Regions from separate parts of the Kosakonia sp. MUSA4 genome, predicted to be linked through region 3. Evidence: predicted binding sites of a transcription regulator. Region 3 holds the regulator's gene; each other region holds the start of a gene.
The links. The regulator PurR, encoded in region 3, represses purine synthesis genes. The targets are predictions, from matches to a motif close to CANGCAAACGTTTGCNTG.
Positions count from the first base shown of each region.

Region 1: a site for PurR is predicted at 3,460-3,477, ahead of purT (formate-dependent phosphoribosylglycinamide formyltransferase). Genes of this name have one in related genera too.
Region 2: a site for PurR is predicted at 3,999-4,016, ahead of purM (phosphoribosylformylglycinamidine cyclo-ligase). Genes of this name have one in related genera too.

Region 1 is NZ_CP025697.1:3,072,511-3,078,242, reverse strand. It holds gene edd (phosphogluconate dehydratase) at 1-1,492, shown strand, start outside; gene kdgA (bifunctional 4-hydroxy-2-oxoglutarate aldolase/2-dehydro-3-deoxy-phosphogluconate aldolase) at 1,530-2,171, shown strand; gene purT (formate-dependent phosphoribosylglycinamide formyltransferase) at 2,243-3,421, opposite strand; gene C0557_RS14575 (YebG family protein) at 3,554-3,892, shown strand; gene yebF (protein YebF) at 3,956-4,306, shown strand; gene C0557_RS14565 (tellurite resistance TerB family protein) at 4,397-5,053, shown strand; gene ptrB (oligopeptidase B) at 5,137-5,732, shown strand, end outside.
Region 2 is NZ_CP025697.1:3,869,068-3,874,799, reverse strand. It holds gene ppk1 (polyphosphate kinase 1) at 1-1,926, opposite strand, end outside; gene purN (phosphoribosylglycinamide formyltransferase) at 2,262-2,903, opposite strand; gene purM (phosphoribosylformylglycinamidine cyclo-ligase) at 2,900-3,937, opposite strand; gene upp (uracil phosphoribosyltransferase) at 4,173-4,799, shown strand; gene uraA (uracil permease) at 4,909-5,732, shown strand, end outside.
Region 3 is NZ_CP025697.1:2,172,827-2,178,558, forward strand. It holds gene punC (purine nucleoside transporter PunC) at 1-619, opposite strand, end outside; gene punR (DNA-binding transcriptional activator PunR) at 730-1,641, shown strand; gene purR (HTH-type transcriptional repressor PurR) at 1,661-2,686, opposite strand; gene C0557_RS10360 (YnhF family membrane protein) at 2,986-3,075, shown strand; gene C0557_RS10365 (MFS transporter) at 3,242-4,411, shown strand; gene sodB (superoxide dismutase [Fe]) at 4,459-5,040, opposite strand; gene C0557_RS10375 (C40 family peptidase) at 5,164-5,732, opposite strand, start outside.

The DNA of each region.
Region 1 (5,732 bases), 900 kb from region 3:
CGTTCCGGCAATGTGCGACGGCGTAACCCAGGGGCAGGACGGTATGGAACTTTCCCTGCTGAGCCGCGAAGTGATTGCGATGTCGGCAGCGGTAGGGCTTTCTCATAATATGTTTGACGGCGCGCTGTACCTCGGCGTGTGTGACAAAATTGTCCCGGGGTTGGCCATGGCGGCGCTGTCATTTGGTCATTTACCGGCGGTGTTTATCCCGTCTGGTCCGATGGCGAGCGGTCTGGCGAATAAAGAGAAAGTACGCATTCGCCAGCTTTATGCGGAAGGCAAAGTCGATCGCATGGCGCTGCTCGAATCAGAAGCCGCCTCATATCATGCGCCAGGCACCTGTACGTTTTACGGCACGGCAAACACTAACCAGATGGTGATCGAGTTTATGGGCATGCAACTGCCTGGCTCATCGTTTATCCATCCGGATGCGCCTCTGCGCCGTGTACTGACTGAAGCGGCAGCCCGCCAGGTGACTCGCCTGACCGGCAATGGCAACGAGTGGATGCCGCTCGGTAAAATGATTGATGAAAAAGTCGTAGTGAACGGTATTGTCTCGCTGCTGGCGACGGGCGGCTCCACCAACCACACCATGCATCTGGTGGCGATGGCGCGCGCCGCAGGGATCATCATCAACTGGGATGATTTCTCCGATCTTTCTGATGTGGTTCCGCTGCTGGCGCGTCTCTACCCGAACGGCCCGGCAGACATTAACCACTTCCAGGCGGCTGGCGGTGTGCCGGTGCTGATGCGTGAACTGTTGAAAGGCGGTCTGTTACATGAAGATGTTCACACCGTGGCGGGCTTTGGCCTGACGCGCTACACCCAGGAGCCGTGGCTCAATAATGGCGAGCTGGACTGGCGTGACGGCGCGGCCGCATCGCTGGATGCTGATGTTATTGCGACCATCGAACAGCCGTTCTCGAAACATGGCGGCACCAAAGTGCTGAGCGGCAATCTGGGGCGTGCGGTGATGAAAACCTCAGCAGTGCCGGTCGAAAATCAGGTTATTGAAGCGCCAGCGGTGATTTTTGAAAGCCAGCATGATGTTTTACCGGCCTTCGAAGCAGGCCTGCTGGACCGTGATTGCGTGGTGGTTGTCCGTCATCAAGGGCCAAAAGCGAACGGTATGCCAGAATTACATAAACTCATGCCGCCACTTGGTGTATTATTGGACCGCCGTTTCAAAATCGCACTAGTTACCGATGGACGGCTGTCAGGCGCATCAGGTAAAGTGCCGTCGGCGATCCACGTTACCCCAGAAGCATACGATGGCGGATTGCTGGCGAAAGTGCGTGATGGCGATATTATCCGGGTTAACGGGCAGACAGGCGAGTTAACGCTGCTGGTTGATGACAACGAACTTGCCGCACGTCAGCCGCATATTCCTGACCTGAGCGCGATGCGCGTGGGCACAGGCCGCGAATTGTTCGGCGCGCTGCGGGAGAAACTCTCCGGTGCGGAGCAGGGCGCAACCTGTATCACTTTTTAAGACGATAAGATTTAGTTCTGGCGAGAGAAAAACTCTGATGAAAAACTGGAAAACGAGTGCAGAAGCAATTCTGAAAACAGGTCCGGTAGTGCCGGTGATTGTAGTGAACAAACTGGAACACGCTGTGCCGATGGCAAAAGCGCTGGTCGCCGGTGGCGTTCGCGTACTGGAAGTCACCCTGCGTACGGCTTGTGCGATGGATGCTATCCGCGCTATCGCAAAAGAAGTGCCCGACGCAATTATCGGTGCCGGTACGGTACTGAACCCGCAGCAGCTGGCGGAAGTCACCGCTGCTGGCGCGCAGTTCGCTATCAGCCCGGGTCTGACCGAGCCGCTGCTGAAAGCTGCGACCGAAGGTACTATCCCGCTGATCCCGGGCATCAGCACCGTTTCTGAATTGATGCTGGGCATGGACTACGGTCTGAAAGAGTTCAAATTCTTCCCGGCAGAAGCCAACGGCGGTACTAAAGCGTTGCAGGCGATTGCGGGTCCGTTCTCTCAGGTTCGTTTCTGCCCGACTGGCGGGATCTCCCCGGCTAACTACCGTGATTACCTGGCGCTGAAAAGCGTGCTGTGCATCGGCGGTTCCTGGCTGGTTCCGGCAGATGCGCTGGAAGCGGGTGATTACGATCGCATCACCAAACTGGCGCGCGAAGCGGTAGAAGGCGCGAAACAGTAATCTCGCGGGCGGGTGTTTACCCGCCTTGTGCAAAAAATCCCGGCAGGCGATGAGCGCCTCCGGGCTTTTTTTTAGCCCTTAACCTGAACTGCCGCCGCAGCGGCAACCGCGCGTTCTACAGCCGTTTCGACACTTTCAGCCACGGCCAGCGCAACGCCCATGCGGCGAGAGCCGTCGATTTCAGGTTTCCCAAAAAGACGCAGTTGCACGCCGGCGGCGAGCGCATTTTGCACGTTATCGAAGGTTACATTCTGGCTGCTCAGACGCGGCAGGATCACGGCCGAAGCTGCCGGGCCGTACTGGCGGATGTCGCCAATCGGTAAACCGAGGAAAGCACGGACATGCAGCGCGAACTCCGAGAGATCCTGGGAAATCAGCGTCACCATCCCGGTATCATGCGGGCGAGGCGAGACTTCGCTGAAAATCACTTCATCGCCGCAAACGAACAGCTCAACGCCGAACAGCCCATAGCCGCCCAGCGCCAGCACGGTTTTGCTGGCAATCGCCTGCGCGCGCTCCAGCGCCAGCGGCGACATCTGCTGCGGCTGCCAGGATTCGCGATAATCACCGTCTTCCTGGCGGTGGCCGACCGGCGCGCAAAAATGGACGCCATCAACGGCGCTGATGGTCAGAAGCGTGATTTCAAAATCAAAGTTAACCACGCCTTCGACAATCACCCGTCCGGCACCCGCGCGGCCACCCTGTTGGGCGTACTCCCAGGCTTTCGTCAGTTGCTCTGCGCTTTTAATAAAGCTCTGGCCTTTACCGGAGGAGCTCATCACGGGTTTGACAATACACGGCAAACCAATCTCAGCGACGGCATCGCGAAAAGCCGCTTCACTGTCGGCAAAGCGGTAGCTGGATGTCGGTAACTGCAACTCTTCCGCCGCCAGGCGACGAATGCCTTCACGGTTCATGGTCAATTTTGTGGCACGTGCGCAGGGCACCACATGCTGACCTTGCGCTTCCAGTTCCAGCAGTGTGTCGGTGGCGATAGCTTCGATTTCTGGCACGATAAAATGCGGTTTTTCTTGTGCGACCAGCGCCTTCAACGCATCACCATCAAGCATATTGATCACATGTGAACGGTGCGCCACATGCATAGCCGGCGCATCGGCGTAACGATCAACTGCAATCACTTCAATGCCCAATCGTTGACATTCAATGGCTACTTCCTTACCCAGTTCGCCAGAGCCGAGTAACATAACGCGAGTTGCTGCCGGGCGCAGCGCAGTACCTAAAAGAGTCATAGCATCATACCGTTGGAAAAAAAACTGGGCGCAGTATAAACGAAAACGTTTGCGTCTGTCTTTTATCCCTTGCGATGCTTTTTTCATCGCGCTATTATACTGTATAAATACACAGTTGAATGAGGCTGCATCATGGCGGTAGAAGTTAAATACGTAGTCATTCGTGAAGGTGAGGAAAAAATGTCTTTTGCCAGCAAAAAGGAAGCTGATGCTTACGATAAAATGCTCGATCTGGCGGAAGTGCTGGGCGACTGGTTAGGTACCGGCCCGGTAGCGCTGGAAGATGAGATGCGCGACCAAATGGCGCTGTGGCTTGCCGAACAGAAAGACGCGCTGAGCGGTATTCTGAAATCCGGCAAATTGCCAGGCGCTGAAGCGGAAGAACCTGCCGCAGCGGCTGCTTCTGATGATGCTGAACCGACAGACGCAGTGGATATTAAAAGCGCGCAGAAGCGCGCGAAAGTGGCCTGATCTTGCACTGCCAGCAATTTGTACCATGCTTTTGACTGGACAAGTCAGTACCTGGAGATAAGCATGAAAATAGCAGGAGTTTTTACAGGTCTGCTTTTGCTGGCAGGCAGTACCATGGCGCACGCTGCAACGGATAAAGCGGTAAAGTTTCCTTCTTGTGAAGGCCTTGATGCCGATGGGATCGCGGCCAGCGTTAAGCGTGACTATCTGCAAAATCGCATTGTGCGCTGGGCAGACGATCAGAAAAAACTGGGGCAGGCCGATCCGGTCGCCTGGGTGAATCCGAAAGAGATCGTCGGCAAGGGTGATCAATGGACGGTACCGCTCACGGTTCGCGGTAAAAGTATGGATATTCACTACCGCGTGGCCGTTGATTGCAAAGCGGGTACGGCAGAGTACCAGCCGCAGCCGTAACGCGATAATTTTCTCATCTTTTGCCGCGACAGACACTTCCTGACATCCCCCTCGCTTACTCTGGTCAACCACACATTGATAAGCGAGGGCATTATGAGTTGGTTGAATCAAATACAGTCGTTGCTGGGTTCGAAAGATAATACGGATCCCTCATCTTCGGGCGAGCAGAGATTACATAACCTGCTGGCGCCGGGTGCTCTGGGTGGTCTTGCCGGGCTGCTTGTTGCCAGTAAATCCTCACGTAAATTTCTTGCTAAATACGGTACCAGCGCACTGCTGGTTGGCGGCGGCGCGGTCGCTGGTACGGTGCTGTGGAATAAATACAAAGACCGTATCCGCAACGCGCATCAGGGAGAACCGCAGTACGGGCAGCAGCAATCTCCGCTGGATGTGCGCACGGAGCGCCTGATCCTGGCCCTGGTTTTTGCGGCGAAGAGCGATGGTCATATCGACGATAAAGAACGAGCCGCTATCGAGCAGCAGCTTCGTGACGCCGGGGTGGAAGAACAGGGTCGGCGGCTGGTTGCGCAGGCGATCGAACAACCGCTGGATCCCGCGCGTCTGGCGCAGGGCGTACAGAATGAAGAAGAGGCGCTGGAACTCTGGTATCTCAGCTGCGCCGTCATTGATATCGATCACTTTATGGAACGTAGCTATCTGAATGCATTGGGAGATGCGTTACAGATCCCGCAGGCAGTTCGTGAGGAGATAGAAGAGGATATAAAGCAGCAAAAACTTACCGCTTGATTCTGATTACAGTGTGGTTTCGCTTGCATCACGCGCGGGTTTTGCCAACCTTACAAGAGTGTTAAACAAAAAAGATCAATACTATGTCGCCGAAAGCAAAACAGATCCCACACGCTATCACCACGCATGGCGATACGCGCGTTGATAACTATTACTGGCTGCGGGACGACACCCGCTCGCAGCCAGAGGTGCTTGACTATCTGCATCAGGAAAATGATTACGGCCGCAAAATGATGGCGTCGCAACAGGCGTTACAGGATGAGGTGCTGCAGGAGATCATCTCACGCATACCGCAACGTGAAGTTTCTGCGCCCTATGTCAGAAATGGTTATCGCTATCGGCACATTTACGAACCCGGTAATGAGTATGCAATCTACCAGCGTCAGTCGGTGCTGAGCGCAGAGTGGGATGAGTGGACGGTGCTGCTGGATGCCAACCAGCGCGCATCACACAGCGAATTCTATACGCTCGGCGGCCTGGAAGTTTCGCCAGACAACGCCATCATGGCGATAGCCGAAGATTTTTTATCGCGCCGCCAGTATGGTTTGCGTTTTCGTAACCTTGAAACCGGCAACTGGTACCCGGAAGTGCTGGATAACGTCTCACCGGATTTTGTCTGGGTTAATGACTCCGAAACGCTCTACTATGTGCGCAAGCATGCAACCACGCTGTTGCCGTA
Region 2 (5,732 bases), 1.7 Mb from region 3:
CAGAATGTCAATGATATCCAGAACGCGCTGTTTAAGCCGGGGATCGAGCAGCGGTGCCGCTACTTCGATACGGTAATCGATATTACGGGTCATCCAGTCAGCGGAAGAGAGCCAGACTCGCTTATCGCCGCCGTTCTCAAAAATATAGATGCGATCGTGCTCAAGATAACGGTCAACGATGCTAATCACGCGAATATTTTCGCTGATGCCTTCAAGCTCCGGGATCAGCGAACACATACCGCGTACCAGCAGATTCACCGGCACGCCTGAACTGGAGGCGGTATAGAGGCGATCCACCAGCCCTTTGTCCACCAGGTTGTTCAGCTTCAGCGTAATGCCGGAAGGCTGTCCATTCTGCGCGTTGGCGATCTCGGCATCGATCATGTCATACAGCAGGCGGCGCGAGTTTTGCGGCGACACCAGCAGGTAATCGAAATTCACCGGGCGATACGGGTTCTCGATAAAGTTAAACACCCGGCGCACTTCATTGGTAATGCGCGCATCGGCCGTAATCAGCGAGTAGTCGGTATACAGCCGCGCGGTTTTCTCGTTAAAGTTCCCGGTACCGATATGCGCGTAGCGCACCACTTCTTCACCTTCCATGCGGGAGATGAGGAACAGCTTGGCGTGAATTTTTAAACCCGGCGCTGAGAAGATCACCTGCGCGCCCGCTTCCGTCAGCCGTTTCGCCCAGTGGATGTTGGCTTCTTCATCGAAACGCGCCTGTAACTCCACCACCACGGTCACTTTTTTGCCGTTGTGCGCCGCGTGGATCATCGAATCAATAATGCGTGAGTCTTTCGCCACGCGGTAAATATTGATTTTAATCGCCAGCACGCTCGGGTCGAACGACGCCTGGCGCAGCAGCTCCAGAACGTGCTCGAAGGTGTGATAGGGGTAATAGAGCAGCACGTCGCGTTCGCGAACGGCATCAAAACCGTTGCGGAATTTATCAAACCCGGTATGACGCAGACGCGGCAGCGGTTTGTTGACGAGGTTGGCTTTGCCGACATTCGGGAAGCCAATAAAGTCTTTAAAGTTGTGGTAACGCCCGCCGGGGATAATGGAGTCATAACGGGAAATGGTCAGCTTCTCGCGCAGCATTTCCACCATCGCATCGGGCATATCGCGCTGGTAAACAAAACGCACCGGTTCGGCGGTTAGACGCTGTTTCAGGCTCGACGACATCAGCTCCATCAGGCTCGATTCCATCTCGTGAACCAAATCATATTCGGCATCACGGGTCATCTTCATCGAGTAGGCATTCAGCGAATCGTAATCGAAGAAGCCTTTAAAAATGTCATCAAGGCAGTAGCGCAGAATGTTGTCCAGCAGGATCATCGGTTTGCGGCGACGTGGCGTTTCCGGCGGCAGATTCACGAAACGCGGTACTTTGTCCGACGGGATCTCCAGCAGGGCGTAGCGGATATCGTTGCCGCGAATGATCTCGACCGCCAGATAGGTGTAATCATCTTTTAAGAACCGCACCAGGTTGGTTTCGCGGTTTATCAGTGTCGGCGTAATGTGCTGGCGCAGATACTGCTTGAAGTAGTTGCGCAGCCAGCTTTGCTGGTTTTGCGACAGTTGCCGTTCGTTGATCAGGAAGATTTGGTTGCGTGCCATCTCCAGCAGCAGGTCGTTGTACAGGCTGTCGAATTCCTGGTCGGCCTTCAGCACACGGGACTGAATTTTGCCCAGCAGATGACGTGAGTTGGTGGTGGTGCCTTGCTCTTCGCTGATGATCAACCGGCGTTTCAGCTCGGCAAAACGCACCTTATAAAATTCATCGAGGTTATTGGAATAGATTCCCAAAAAACGCATGCGCTCGATTAGCGGGTTACTTTTGTCTGCCGCTTCCTGGAGAACACGTTCGTTGAAGCACAACCAGCTTAGTTCTTTTTCGAGATATAACTTTTCCTGACCCATTCCTGTTTACACTCCGGTTCTTACTCGGGACACAGCAATGCCTTTTCGTTCTTACGGTGTCCGCGACTGACAGGTGAACGTTGCTGGCGTTCCTTCGTATGGCACAACTTATTATGGCGAGCTTTGCCCTAAGATGTCCAACTGTGCCAAAAAAGTATGACAGTAATCTTTTTTCTGACTTAAGGTGATGAAAATACTGCGGGGATAAGAAGGCATTGGGCGCGTTTGACGCCGGAGGGCAGCTTCGCCTTATCTGGCCTGAAAACGGCCCGGGAAAACGGTGAAGACCGGATAAGCATCGCGCCATCCGGCAGCAGAACAACAAGTGGGGACGATTATTCGTCGGCTGCATAGCCTTCTGGAGGCAGACAGACGCCATCAAGCCACGCGCTGTTATTCTCCATCTTCAGGCGACCATCGACGAACCAGCTCACCACCAGCGGATAAATCGCGTGTTCCTGCGCTTGTACGCGGTCGGTGATCTCTTCTTCCGTGTCGCCGTCAAACACCGGGACTTTGGCCTGCAAAATGACCGGGCCGCCATCCAGCTCTTCCGTCACAAAATGCACGCTGGTGCCGTGCACTTCATCGCCATTTTCCAGCACCTGGCGGTGCGTGTTCAGACCTGGGTATTTCGGCAGCAGGGAAGGATGAATATTCAGCAGACGTCCGGCGTAATGGGTAACAAATGCCGGGCTGAGGATGCGCATGTAACCTGCCAGCACCACCACATCCGGCGCGTAGGCGTCAATTTCATGCATCAGTTCACGATCGAAGGCATCGCGGCTGGCAAACTGCGAGGCAAGAAGGGCATGCGCAGGAATTGCGGCTTCCCGCGCACGTTCAAGGCCGAACGCGTCGGCCTTGTTACTGAATACTGCCCGCAGGGTGCCGTTGATTTTCTTCTGTTTGCAGGCATCGATAATCGCCTGCAAATTGCTTCCGTTACCGGAAATCAGCACCACAATGTTTTTCATTCAATGACCACACGCTCACTGGAATCGGATGCTTTGATAATACCGATTTTCCACGCGTTTTCACCTTTGGCATTGAGCAGGGCAATGGCTTTATCCGCTTCTGCGGCAGGCAGCGCGATGACCATACCGACGCCACAGTTGAAGGTGCGGTACATTTCATGACGGCTGACGTTACCGGCGCTTTGCAGCCAGTTGAAGACCGCCGGCCACTGCCAGGAGGATTCGTCGATAACCGCCTGGGTGTTATCCGGCAGAACGCGCGGGATATTTTCCCAGAAACCGCCGCCCGTCAGGTGAGCGATAGCGTGTACATCAACGTTTTCAATCAGCTCCAGCACCGATTTCACGTAAATACGCGTCGGTTCCAGCAGGTGATCGGCCAGCGGTTTGCCTTCAAGTTGAGTGGTCAGCGGATCGCAGCCGCTCACTTCGATCACTTTACGCACCAGCGAGTAACCGTTGGAGTGCGGACCGCTGGAAGCCAGCGCCACCAGCACGTCGCCATCGGCTACTTTGGAGCCGTCAATAATTTCTGCTTTCTCTACCACGCCCACGCAGAAACCGGCCACGTCGTAATCTTCACCGTGATACATGCCCGGCATCTCTGCGGTTTCGCCGCCAACCAGCGCACAACCGGATTGCAGGCAGCCTTCGGCGATGCCGTTGATCACGCTGGCGGCGGTGTCCACGTCCAGCTTGCCGGTGGCGTAATAGTCGAGGAAGAACAGCGGCTCAGCGCCCTGTACCACCAGGTCGTTTACACACATGGCGACCAGGTCGATACCGATGGTGTCATGACGTTTCAGATCCATTGCCAGACGCAGCTTGGTGCCAACGCCATCAGTGCCGGAAACCAGTACCGGTTCACGATATTTTTGCGGCAGAGCGCACAGCGCGCCGAAGCCGCCCAGACCGCCCATTACTTCCGGACGGCGGGTCTTCTTCACCACGCCTTTGATTCGGTCAACCAGAGCATTGCCTGCATCAATATCAACACCGGCATCTTTATAGCTGAGAGAGGTTTTATCGGTCACTGCTTCAGTCCCCACGCGTTTTCTTGCGGTAGAAATAAAATTCGGCGCAATTCTAGCAGCCCAGGCAAACGTTTGCGAGCCTATTATTGCCGGGCGTACCTTATAAGTTCCGATATACTATTTTCCAGCCTGATTGATCGCGATCAAGCGGCTACCTGTAGCACAACGGAAAAAAAGCGGTATAATCCGGCGATTTTTTTTGTGGCTGCCACCTGTCAGGGGAAAGGAGAAGAGTATGAAGGTCGTGGAAGTTAAACACCCACTCGTCAAACACAAGCTTGGGTTGATGCGTGAAAACGATATCAGCACCAAACGCTTTCGTGAACTCGCCTCAGAAGTGGGCAGCCTGCTGACGTATGAAGCGACGGCTGACCTCGAAACCGAAAAAGTGACCATCGAAGGCTGGAACGGCCCGGTGGAGGTTGAGCAGATCAAAGGTAAAAAAATTACCGTGGTGCCGATTCTGCGCGCCGGTCTGGGCATGATGGAAGGCGTGCTGGAGCACGTGCCGAGCGCGCGCATCAGCGTGGTCGGTATCTACCGTAATGAAGAAACGCTGAAGCCGGTACCGTACTTCCAGAAACTGGTGTCCAACATCGACGAGCGTATGGCGCTGGTGGTTGACCCGATGCTGGCGACCGGCGGTTCAATGATTGCCACCATCGACCTGCTGAAAAACGCAGGCTGTCACAGCATTAAGGTACTGGTGCTGGTTGCCGCGCCGGAAGGTCTGGCGGCGCTGGAGAAAGCGCACCCGGACGTCGAGCTGTATACCGCGTCGATCGACAAGGGCCTCAACGAGCACGGCTACATTATTCCGGGCCTCGGCGATGCCGGTGACAAAATCTTTGGTACGAAGTAACGCATGACAAATCGAAAGCCGACTTTGATAGTCGGCTTTTTTTTGGATTCATAAACTGCCCGCCGCAAAGGACGGGGAGATAAACAACAACACTCAGAGGAAAAACATTATGACGCGCCGTGCTATCGGGGTGAGTGAAAGACCGCCGCTTTTGCAAACGATTCCGCTTAGTTTGCAGCACCTGTTCGCCATGTTTGGCGCGACCGTGCTGGTGCCAATTCTGTTCCACATTAACCCGGCTACCGTGCTGCTGTTCAATGGTATCGGGACGCTGCTTTATCTCTTCATCTGTAAGGGGAAAATTCCGGCTTACCTCGGCTCCAGCTTTGCGTTTATCTCGCCGGTGCTGCTGCTGCTGCCGCTCGGTTATGAAGTGGCGCTGGGCGGCTTCATTATGTGCGGCGTGTTGTTCTGCATCGTCTCCTTTATTGTTAAGAAAGCCGGTACCGGCTGGCTGGATGTGATGTTCCCGCCTGCGGCAATGGGCGCTATCGTTGCGGTTATCGGCCTGGAACTGGCCGGTGTGGCGGCGAATATGGCGGGTCTGCTACCGGCTGACGGTCAGAGCGCGGATAGCAAAACGGTGATCATTTCGATGGTCACGCTGGGCGTCACGGTGTTTGGTTCCGTGCTGTTCCGTGGCTTTATGGCGATTATCCCGATCCTTATCGGCGTGCTGGCGGGCTATGCGCTCTCCTTCGTCATGGGCGTTGTCGATACCACGCCGATCGCGCAGGCGCACTGGTTTGCGCTGCCGACGTTCTATACTCCGCGTTTCGAGTGGTTTGCTATTTTCACCATTCTGCCTGCGGCGCTGGTGGTGATTGCCGAGCATGTGGGTCACCTGGTGGTGACGGCGAATATCATCAAAAAAGATCTGATCCGCGATCCGGGCCTGCATCGTTCGATGTTTGCTAACGGTTTCTCGACGAT
Region 3 (5,732 bases):
CGCGATACGCTTTATTGCGCAACAGATCGAAAAAGGTCAGCGGCTGTTCATGCAGCGCAGCGGGCTGTGCAGGCGTTTTCAACCGCCAGGCGGGCACCATCAGCACCAGGGTTATTGCCAGCAGCGTGGCAAAAATCGCCTGCCAGGAGAAGTGCTCCAGCATCCACGCACCCAGCAGAGGGGCAAGTGCAGGCGTCAGGCCCACCAGCGGCATAATGGTCGCGAAGATACGATTAACGCGGTGTGCCGGATAGTTGTCAGTGACCAGCGCCTGCCAGCTGACGGTAGCGGCACAAACGCCGATCGCCTGTACGAAACGCAGCGCCAGTAACAGGCTGGCGTCCCGTACCCACAATGTTCCCAGACAGCCAAGTGCGAAAATGGTCAGCCCGCTCAACAGAATAGGTCTGCGGCCATAGCGATCCGACAATGGCCCCCACACCAGTTGTGCGACAGCAAAGCCTGCCAGGAACAAACTGAGCGTGGCGCTAACGATGGCCGGAGAGGTTTGCAAATCTTGTTGTATCGCGCTAAACGCGGGCAGGTACATGTCGGTGGCTAAAAAGCCCAGCACGCTTAATCCCGCGAGCCAGACTAAAAATCCTTTGCCAGGTTGCATTCGAGTTCTCACCTTGTTGCTTCTTCAGGGCTGTCGAGTGTAAGGAGTGCTTTCCTGCTTGTGAAACGCTAATATTTGCGCAGTGATTTCAAAATTTTTGCAGGCAGATTATGTGGTCAGAATATTCACTGGAAGTGGTAGATGCTGTTGCGCGCAACGGTAGTTTCAGCGGTGCCGCCCAGGAGCTGCACCGTGTACCTTCAGCAGTGAGCTATACCGTGCGCCAACTCGAAGAGTGGCTGGCGGTTCCGTTATTCGAACGCCGTCATCGCGATGTGGAGCTAACACCCGCCGGAAGCTGGTTTTTAAAAGAGGGGCGATCTGTTATCAAAAAAATGCAGATCACCCGCCAACAGTGTCAACAGATCGCTAACGGCTGGCGCGGCCAGCTGGCGATTGCCGTGGATAACATTGTGAAACCGGCGCGAACACGGCAACTGATCGTCGATTTCTACCGACATTTTAACGATGTCGAGTTACAGGTTTACCAGGAGGTGTTCAACGGTGTCTGGGATGCGCTGGCAGATGGACGCGTTGAGGTGGCGATTGGCGCGACCCAGGCGATCCCGGTCGGTGGACGCTACGCGTTTCGTGATATGGGCATGCTGAGCTGGAAATGCGTGGTTTCCAGCCGCCATCCACTGGCATCAATGCCCGGCCCGCTAAGCGATGAAACGTTGCGCAACTGGCCTTCGTTGATTCAGGAAGATACGTCGCGCTCGTTGCCTAAACGCATTACCTGGCTGCTGGATAACCAGAAGCGGGTCATCGTGCCGGACTGGTCCGCTTCCGAAGCCTGCCTTTCTGCCGGGCTGTGCGTGGGGATGGTGCCCGCGCATTTCGCCCGTCCACGGCTGGACAGCGGCGACTGGGTGGCGCTGGAACTGGAGAACCCTTTTCCGGATGCGGCCTGCTGCCTGACATGGCAACAAAACGACGCATCACCGGCGTTGAGCTGGCTGCTGGAGTATCTGGGGGACAGTGAGACGCTGAACAGCGAATGGTTGCGGGAGCCGGAGTAACGGCCCCCGCGGGATGTGATTAACGGCGGTAGTCGCGGAACGGGCCATCCGCCACCGAGCGGCGTTCGATCAGGCGCGGATGAACTTCAATGGATTGCGACTCTTCGCGTTTGTTGACGATACGATCGAGCAACATGGTAAACGCTGTTTCACCCAGCGAATCTTTCGGCTGATGGATGGTGGTCAGCGCGGGCGTAAAGTAGCGGGAATTGCGCACATTGTCATAGCCGATCAGCGAAATGTCCTGGGGAACGCGCAGCCCCATCTCATCTGCCGCGCAGAGCGCGCCCATCGCCATAATATCGCCGCCGCAGAACACGGCAGTGGGGCGGTGTGACTGGTTGAGGATCTGCTGCATCGCCCGGTAACCCGATTCCGGTTCAAAGTCGCCCTGTACGATCCAGTTTTCCGGTACGGTGATGATCGCTTCTTCCATCGCCTTCATAAAACCAGCGAGGCGGCCAGCGCCGGTGTTGCGCTCCAGCGGGCCTGGAATGACGCCGATATCGCGATGCCCGCGCTCAATCAGATAGCGGCCGGCCATATAGCCGCCTTCAAAAGCGTTATCAATGACCGAGTCGGTAAAATCGGCTTTCGCCTCGCCCCAGTCCATCACCACCATCGGGATATTACGGTACTCTTCCAGCATGCTCAGCAGCGATTCCGGGTATTCGGAGCACATCACCAGCAGGCCATCGACACGTTTTTGCGCCATCATCGACAGGTAGGCGCGCTGTTTCTCAAGGTTGTTCCAGGCGTTGCCAAGGATCAAGGTGTAGCCTTTCTGGAAGCATTTTTTCTCTACAGCTTCGATGATCTCGGCAAAATAGGCGGCTTCGCTGCTGGTGGCCAGCAAACCGATCGATTTAGTGTGATTGACTTTCAGGCTACGCGCCACGGCGCTGGGGGAGTAATGCAACTCTTTGATCGCTGCCCATACGGCGTTGCGGGTCTCTTCAGCGACGAAGCGCGTTTTGTTGATTACATGTGATACGGTTGTAGTGGAAACGTTTGCTCGTTTCGCGACGTCTTTAATCGTTGCCATCAGAAATCACTCCAGACCATATCATAAGCTCCTGATAATACTTAAGGTAAACGTTTGCCTTCAATCACCCTGAACCCCAGCAAAGTGAGTGCGGTACGCCGGGAAAAAGACACTAAACGTCAGGAGGGGAGTCAATGGCCGGTACGCTAATAAATTTAGCGTCGAATTTTGTCTTATCTTGAGCAAAAGGGGAAGCGCTAAAACATATCTCCCGCTAATTCCTGCAAGATTTTTATGATTATCTGTGCAAAAATGCGCAAACTCACTTTTTGTGGGGAAATGAAAATGGAGAAAAATTGATGAGCACCGATCTGAAGTATTCTTTGGTCACTACTGTCATTGTTCTGAGCCTGATTGTTTTCGGTGGGCTGACCGCCGCGCTGCATTGATCTGACACGAGGGAGAGCCTTCTCCCTCGGCTTTTCCCCCGCCATTGTTATCACTTCTGCAATAATCTTTTGTCATCCTGCTAACTTCTGTTTTTTGTGATTCATGTCATACTTTTGACTTCTGCGACAGTGTCCCCAACCGACACGGCTTTTTCGGAGTCAAACGATGAAAATTAATTTCCCTCTGCTTGCCCTGGCGATTGGCGCCTTTGGGATAGGTACAACGGAGTTCTCCCCGATGGGGTTGCTGCCCGTTATTGCCCGTGGCGTCGATGTTTCCATTCCGGCGGCGGGAATGCTGATTAGCGCTTATGCGATTGGCGTGATGGTGGGGGCGCCGCTAATGACGCTGCTGCTGTCACACCGTGGCAGACGTAACGCGCTGATCTTCCTGATGGCGATCTTTACACTGGGCAACGTGCTGTCGGCAATCGCGCCGGACTACACCACCTTAATGCTGGCGCGCATCGTCACCAGCCTCAACCACGGCGCCTTCTTTGGCCTGGGGTCGGTTGTTGCGGCAAGCGTGGTGGCAAAAGAGAAACAAGCCAGCGCCGTCGCGACCATGTTTATGGGGCTGACCATCGCCAATATTGGCGGCGTGCCTGCTGCAACCTGGCTGGGTGAAACCATCGGCTGGCGTATGTCATTTATGGCGACCGCCGGGCTGGGACTGGTTGCCATGCTGAGCCTCTACTTTTCACTGCCTGGCGGCGGAGCGGGCGAACGCCCGGATGTACGCAAAGAGTTGTCTGTGCTGGTTCGTCCACAGGTGCTGTCAGCACTGCTGACGACGGTGCTCGGCGCAGGCGCGATGTTCACACTTTATACCTATATTTCGCCGGTGCTGCGTACCATTACTGATGCTACGCCGGTATTTGTTACCGGGATGTTGGTGCTGATTGGCGTCGGTTTCTCGATTGGTAACTACCTTGGCGGCAAGCTGGCGGATCGTTCGGTAACCGGTACGCTGAAAGGCTTTCTTATCCTGTTGATTGCCATCATGCTGGCCATTCCGTTCCTGGCCCGTAGCGAAGTGGGCGCGGCTATCAGTATGGTGGTCTGGGGCGCTGCGACCTTTGCCGTGGTTCCGCCGCTGCAAATGCGTGTAATGCGCGTCGCACATGAAGCGCCGGGGCTCTCTTCTTCAGTGAACATTGGTGCCTTTAACCTCGGCAACGCACTCGGTGCGGCTGCGGGCGGCGCGGTAATTTCCGGTGGTCTGGGTTATGATTTTGTCCCGGTGATGGGGGCGATTATTGCAGGGCTTGGGCTGATGGTGGTGCTGTTTTCCGGGCGATCACAGCCGGAACGAGCCTGTGCGGCGGTTGAGTAAAAAAGAGGAGGGGCAATGCCCCTCCTTTGTTTTATGCAGCGAATGTTTTATGCGGCGAAATTCTTCGCCACGAAGGTCCAGTTGACCAGCGCCCAGAAGTGCTCAAGGTAGTTCGGACGGGCGTTGCGGTAGTCAATGTAATAAGCATGTTCCCAGACATCGACAGTCAGCAGCGGTGTCGCATCCGTCGTCAGCGGTGTTCCCGCATTGGACGTTGAGACAATCGCCAACCCGCCATCCGCTTTTTTCACCAGCCATGTCCAGCCTGAACCAAAGTTTTTCACTGCGGCATCGGTAAACTGCGCTTTGAACTCCGCAAAGCTGCCAAATGCTTTAGCAATCGCAGCGGCCAGTTCGCCACTCGGCTCACCGCCAGCGTGCGGCGCGAGGCAATTCCAGTAGAAGGTGTGGTTCCAGACCTGCGCGGCGTTATTGAATACGCCGCCTTCGCTGTGCTTAACGATCTCTTCCAGCGTTTTGCCTTCGAAGGCGGTGCCTTTGATCAGATTGTTGAGGTTAGTGACATAAGTCTGATGGTGCTTACCATAGTGATACTCCAGCGTTTCGGCTGAGATATGCGGCATCAGGGCGTCTTTTGCATACGGTAATGCAGGTAATTCGAACGACATTGCTACTCTCCTTCATTATTTTAATACACCCAATAACCCTACTGAGTGTGCGGCTTAGAGTAACAAATCGCGGGGATGGGAAAAAGAGAACATCGCCTGTCGCAGTGACGACAGGCGATGGGATCAACGAATGGTTTTCGGCGTAACGACGCGGCGAGCGCCGACGTAATGGCGCTGCCAGTAGTCTTCGCTAAGGGAAGTAACCTGAATATCCTGGCCGCTGCGCGGAGACTGGATAAACTTGCCGTTGCCAACGTACACGCCAACGTGATCGGCGGTACCGCGACCCTGCGTGCGGAAGAATACCAGGTCGCCGCTTTCCAGCTCCGCCACATTCACCGGCGAAGCATCACGCAGGTGATACATTTCGTTGGCGGTGCGCGGAATGCGGAATTTCACCAAATCCTTATAGGCGTAATAGACCAGACCACTACAATCAAAACCGGTGCTCGGCGAGGTGCCGCCCCAGCGGTAAGGTTTACCAATCTGGTTCATCAGTTTTGACATCGCCGTTTTCTGGGCTTTCTGAATACGCACTTTATGTGCCTCAGCAATGGTCGTGGTTTTTTTGACTTTGACACAATGAGGCTTGCGGCCTTTGCGCGGCGTACTGCATTTTTCCGTCCAGGCGACTTCTGTAGTTTTTAACTGGCTGGTTTTGTTACGACGCGAGGTAATCTGACTGGCTTTGC